2 regions of the Paenibacillus kribbensis genome follow, and region 1 is predicted to be linked to the other one. Evidence: riboswitches for the same ligand, from Rfam matches in the RefSeq annotation. Region 1 holds a riboswitch; the other holds the start of a gene.
The links. Region 1 has a riboswitch for thiamine pyrophosphate ahead of B4V02_RS22880 (ABC transporter substrate-binding protein). Riboswitches for the same ligand answer to the same signal wherever they lie in the genome.
Positions count from the first base shown of each region.

Region 2: it holds a riboswitch for thiamine pyrophosphate, as region 1 does, so the genes downstream of both, B4V02_RS11440 (thiamine phosphate synthase) here and B4V02_RS22880 (ABC transporter substrate-binding protein) in region 1, are expected to answer to the same signal.

Region 1 is NZ_CP020028.1:5,133,925-5,137,078, forward strand. Features, by position in the region: gene B4V02_RS22875 (bifunctional 2',3'-cyclic-nucleotide 2'-phosphodiesterase/3'-nucleotidase) at 1-1,193, opposite strand, end outside; TPP riboswitch at 1,443-1,552, shown strand; gene B4V02_RS22880 (ABC transporter substrate-binding protein) at 1,744-2,790, shown strand.
Region 2 is NZ_CP020028.1:2,517,338-2,520,491, reverse strand. Features, by position in the region: gene thiO (glycine oxidase ThiO) at 1-834, opposite strand, end outside; gene B4V02_RS11440 (thiamine phosphate synthase) at 896-1,489, opposite strand; TPP riboswitch at 1,822-1,930, opposite strand; gene B4V02_RS11435 (ABC-F family ATP-binding cassette domain-containing protein) at 2,025-3,154, opposite strand, start outside.

The sequences.
Region 1 (3,154 bases):
GATGGGTCATCCTGAACCAATGCAAAATAACTGGTAATCGGTGCGGTTGTGGTTCCAACCGGTTGACGAACATAATCCAGCGTTCCTTTATGCTCTTCCTTGACCGCATCTACCAGTTTAAACTCAGGGTTCGTCTTCACAGCCTGAGTTTGGGTATTCACAACTGGACGCACTTCTGACTGAGAATTAGTCACGCTCCACACATCTTTTTTCTTTTCCAGACTCAGGTCAATAATACCCAGTTCCTTGCCCCAAGAGGAAGCTTCTACAGCCGGTACGCCATTAATGGTTCCTTTATCCAGATCTACACCGCTCATTCCTTTAAAATCAGGGCCGGGGAAAGATTTATGAGCATGCCCAAACAGAATAGCGTTGATTCCGTCCACCTGGCTCAAATATTTAACGGCATTCTCCATCATTGGTGTTTGCGGCACATCCTCATAACCCGTGTGTGCAAGTACGACAATAATGTCGGCACCTTCCAATTTCATTTGAGGAATGAACTTTTTCGCCGTTTCCACAATATCCTTCGTAACGACCTTACCCTGCAAATTGGCTTTATCCCACTGCATAATTTGAGGAGTTACCAGACCGATTACACCCACTCTGAGCGTGTGCTCTTGGCCCTTCTCGTCCGTTACCGTTTTATTGAGAATCTGATAAGGGGTAAAATAATTTTTAGTACCTTGGCCCCCGTTGTCATAGTAAACGTTCGCATTTACGTAAGGGAATTCGGCTCCCTTAAGCGATTTCTCCAAAAAGTCGAGACCATAGTTAAATTCGTGGTTGCCCACAGTAGCCGCATCATAGCCCATCAAGTTCATCATCTTGTAGACCGGATGGACACCGCCTTCTTGCAAAAAGGTTTTGTTTCTGGCCATATAATCGCCTAATGGATTGCCCTGCAACAAATCACCGTTATCGAACAGCATGCTGTTTCTTGTTTCACTACGCGCCTGCTGGATCAGTCCGGCAGTGTTAATCAAGCCATATTCGTTGGTTTCCTTATCTGCATAATAATCGTAGTTCATCAACGTCGTGTGAATATCCGTTGTTTCCATGATCCGCAAATTCACTATGGCGCTGTCCCGAGAATCGGTGGCAGCCCAGGACGGAGCAGCTGTAAACACCAGCATGCTGCAAGCTACAACCGCTGCTGTAAACCCTTTAAACCAATTTTTACGAAATAACAAAATATACCCCTCCTTATTAAGGTGTATGGCTCATATACATACTTTTGCACATATATGTAAGTTTCGAACCCACCATTCCTATTTTAATCCAACGCCAGACAAAAGAGTAGTCATTTGACCAAAGTTATTTATAAAAAAATAATTAATTTTCTCGCAAATGAACCGTCATCTCTTCCTCCATGCTGGACAGCTCCGCCTTCAAGGCATATAATCGTCGTAGTAAACCCGAATAAACAAACCCATCAAACCATACAATGCCAGGGGTGCTGGAATCGGCCGGCTGAGAGTGTGTCCCAAGACACTGACCCTTACAACCTGATCTGGGTAATGCCAGCGTAGGAATGCTTAAGCTAAGATGTGCCTTTTTTACATAGGTCCATCCCCTACTTTGGTATATACAAGCGCAAGCGTCCCGGAACACGGGGCGCTTTTTTTGTTGAAGATTAAGTTGTTGGAAAGAGAGAGTCCGGCAGATGTTATTTTTATGAAATGGGAACATAGGCTGTCTGATTCGACGGATGACGGGTAATTAAAAGGAGAGAACACAACGATGAAGCGCATGAAAATGTTAAGCCTGGGACTGATTAGTCTGTGGCTCATGGCCCTGACACTGACCGCCTGCGGCGGAGGCTCCCCCTCTACAACCCAGGAGGCGGCACCTGCTACCAACGCTCCAGCTTCCACCCCGGCAAAGGGGCTTAAGGATGTTAAAGTTGTACTTGACTGGACACCAAATACGAATCATACAGGACTCTATGTCGCCAAGGATAAAGGATTTTACGAAAAAGCAGGCTTGAATGTCCAAATTGTCCAACCTGGTTCAGGCGGAGCCGATCAAATGGTTGCTTCGAATGCGGCACCTTTTGGGATCAGCTATCAAGAGGGCGTCACTCAGGCTCGTACGCAAGGCGTACCACTCGTATCTATCGCTGCGGTTATTCAGCATAATACCTCAGGCTTCGCAGCCCCGGTAGACCGCGGCATTAAAAGCCCCAAAGATTTTGAAGGGAAGAAATACGGCGGCTGGGGTTCACCCGTAGAAGAAGCGGTCATGAAATCCATCATGGATTCAGACAAGGCCGATGTGAGCAAAGTGAAGATTATGAATATGGGCAATGCCGACTATTTTACAGCCGTGAAGCGGGATATCGACTTTGCCTGGATTTTCTACGCATGGACCGGGATCGAGGCTCAACTTCGAGGTGAACCCCTGGATATGCTGTATGTAAAAGATTATTCCAAAAGCCTTGATTACTATACGCCTGTGATTGTGAGCAATGAACAGACGATTAAAAATGATCCTGAGCTGGTCAAATCGTTCATGGACGCCACCGCCCAAGGCTATGAATACACCATTGCTCATCCTGAAGAATCCGCGGATATCCTAAGCAAAGCCGTACCGGAGCTGGACAAAAAGCTGGTACTGGCCAGCCAAAAATGGCTAAGCCCGCGTTATCAGGATGATGCTGCGCAATGGGGTGTGCAAAAAGCGGAGGTATGGCAAAACTATTCAGACTGGATGTACGAACGCAAGCTGCTCAGCAAGCCTTTGGAAGTCGACAAAGCCTTCACAAACGACTTTTTGCCCAAGCGTTGATCTTGTAAATCGAACTTGAAGTAGCCTTTGTGCCACTACGCGGTCGGATGATGCTTCCCATCGCCACCGCCCCCGGATTTCTCGAATAAAGCCTCAGCAGGGTAGAAATCCGGGGAGGTGATGCTTCCGAAGCGAGCTTTCCTACGGAAAGCTTTTAAGGCGGGCAGCAGCGGAGCGGTTCATTTGAATCTGGAGAAGCGGAGCGTTCGCCTGAAAGCTTTCTTTAGGAAAGCTGGCTTCGGAAGCATACGCTCAGGGGGATTCTTACCTTTGAATAACTTAAATAATCGAAGAATCCCACAGCAACAGCGATCGTAAGATCAAATGAAACGCGAAGCGGTCTTAAACCACCCTATTTTCTCTA
Region 2 (3,154 bases), 2.6 Mb from region 1:
GTGATGCGGAAGGCTCGTAGCCCCTATCCAAAGCTCGTTCTTCTGCTTCGGCACAAGGTAAACATCATCGGCATAAATGGTATATTCCAAAGGGTGATCCTTCAAGGAGACGGCAACTGCTTCACCCTTGACCGGATAAAGCGGGTAATAAAAGCCCACTTGCTCTAGCAAATTCATGCTCTCCAAGCCTCCGGCAATAATGACCTGGTTGCAGGAAACAAAGCCGCTATCTGTCACTACACCGCAAACCCGGCCATTCTGTACGACCAACTGCTCTGCATGGGTACCGGACCCTATTGTTGCACCCAACACTGTAGCTGCTCCCGTATAAGCACGGCACAGCTGTACGGGGAAGAGTTGTGTCTCCTTCGATCGATATATAGCTCCAATCGCTTGACGATCTATGCCCGGAATCCGTCTGGCCAATTCCCCGGCATCCCACCACTCAGGCTGATTATCCTCGCGCGTATTAGCAGCTTTCCAGCGTTTTTCACCCTCAGCTTCCGAACGGAAAGGAGTTACAAAACCTTCTGTACGAAATTCTACTGAAACACCAGACAACCGCTCCAGCTCACGAACTAGCTCAGGGAATGCATCCCGACTTGTGCGAGCAAATTGTTCAAACTCAGGGTCGGCGAACTCTTCACTCTCCGCCGCAAGCATTCCGACCGCTGCCCCCGAGGCTCCCTCACCCGGCATCATTCGCTCCAGCATAATCGTACTGCGCCCTTCCCTGGCCACATGATAAGCAATGGAACTGCCGATCACACCTCCACCTATGACCAAGCATTCAGCATGTCCTATAACTGTAGCCTCTGTGTGTATCTTTAGCATGTGTTATATCTCCTCTCCACTGACCATACTGCTTTCGAATTTCTACTACTCTCGTTCCCTGCTACAGATTGTGGGCTACCTGATCTACCATTTGTCTATATTCCATCACAGCCGCAATTGGCGACTCAGCTTCCCATATGCCGGACATCACTGCAATTCCGCTTGCTCCAGCATGATAAAGCTCTGGAATATGATGCGGTTGTATGCCGCCGAGCGCAATCACAGGAATGTTCGACAAGCTGCATATCCGCTTAAGCTGGGCTGTACCCCGCGGCACAACACCGGGCTTACATTGGGTCTCATATACATGACCATACAGTACATAGTCAGCTCCAGCCCGTTCGGCCATCTGCACCTCCTCCAGGGAATGCACTGACACTCCACAGCGTGTCCCCTTTGGAAGCAGGCTTTTCACATCCCTGACAGGTAAACCACTAGCCGGTAGCTGGACAGCTCCAGCCAAGGTAAGCAAAGCTACATCCACACGGTCATTGACTGCAATTTGCTGCAAAGGAACTCCCTGCCCTACCATGCTGCGGATCAAAGCAAGCAATTCTGAGGCACCCTTCTGCTTCAGGCGTGCGTGCACATAATGAACATACGGATAAATAGCAGCAGCCAGTTGGGGTACATCTGCATGGTAGCCACTTTCCATCGTAATCACGTGTAATTCGATCTCGTTTTCACCTCACATTGAACTAAGAATATGAACTAAAGTTATAAAATAATCGTATAAGCTGAACCTATATCGTTGCAGCTCCATATCGCGAAATAACATACGGAGCCAGCCACAAGTACCAGCAATAATGAAAGGAGAACATATGTGAATCCGTATACGGAAGTTCGACAGGCAAAGCCAAACGAAACGCAAAAAAACCACTTCCCAGAGGAAGTGGTTTCACGAACGTCCAATAATCGAACGGACAATCAAATCCGTATACGTATATCGTCCCACGCACAAACAAAAGTAATGATGCGATTACCTTGCTTGTACGGCGCTCACTTCCCTACGCTGGCATAACCCAGATCAGGTGCAAAGGGTCCGAAATCCATTTATTCCGTCTCAGCCGCATGGGCGGCTCCCCTAGTGTGACTATTATATTGTATCAGCTACAAATAGCTTAGCATATTTTTCTAATTCTGCAACCCCCACTTTTTGTGAAGCATAACAGAACTGAATTTTTTTGATTCTAGTTGACTTTACTTGACCACTCTTCCACATTCCACGTTTTGGTTACCCAGTCCTCGTAAAAATCCGGTTCGTGCGAGACGAGCAATATAGTCCCTTTATATTCCTTCAGGGCACGTTTAAGCTCGTCCTTTGCTTTAACATCCAAGTGATTGGTAGGCTCGTCAAACAGAACCCAGTTGCTTTCCCGCATTAACAATTTGCACAGACGTACTTTAGCCTGCTCACCACCACTAAGCGCAGACAGAGGACGTGTGATATGCTCATTTTTCAATCCGCAACGGGCCAAATGCGCTCTTACTTCATGCTGGTTCAAATGTGGAAACTCATTCCACACATCGTCAATCGGTGTGATTTTGCCCGCTTTTACTTCCTGCTCAAAATAAGCCGGCTGCAAGAAATCGCCTTGATAGGTTTTTCCGCTAATTGGCGGTATTTTTCCCAGAATAGTTTTGAGCAATGTTGATTTACCGACACCGTTGCAGCCTACAATTGCAATTTTTTCGCCACGTTCAATCGTCATGGACATTTTAGGCAACAGGGCATGAGTATAGCCAATTTCAAAATCAATTCCCTCAAAAACCGTTTTCCCGCTCGCACGTGCTTCTTTAAATTGAAAGGTTGGCTTGGCAGCTTCTTCGGGCTTATCAATACGTTCGATCCGATCAAGCTGCTTTTCACGGCTCTTCGCCCGGCCTGATGTGGATGCACGCGCCTTGTTGCGCTGAATAAAGTCTTCCTGTTTCTTAATATATTCCTGTTGCTTCTCATAAGCATCAATATGCTGCGCTTTGTTCAGATCCGCCATCTCAAGGAACTTTTCATAATTTGCTGAATAGCGGGTCATCTTGGCAAATTCAAGGTGATAAATAACATTAACGACCTGGTTCATGAACTCCGTATCATGCGAAATAAGAATAAATGCATAAGGATAATCCTTCAAATAACGTGTAAGCCATTCGATATGCTCAACATCCAAATAGTTGGTTGGCTCATCCAGCAGGAGGACGTTTGGCTTTTCCAACAGCAGCTTGGCCAGAAGCACCTTAGTCCGTTGTCCACCACTAAGCGCGGATACATCCCGATCCAGTCCGATGGCCGAGAGACCCAGCCCGTTCGCCATTTCTTCAA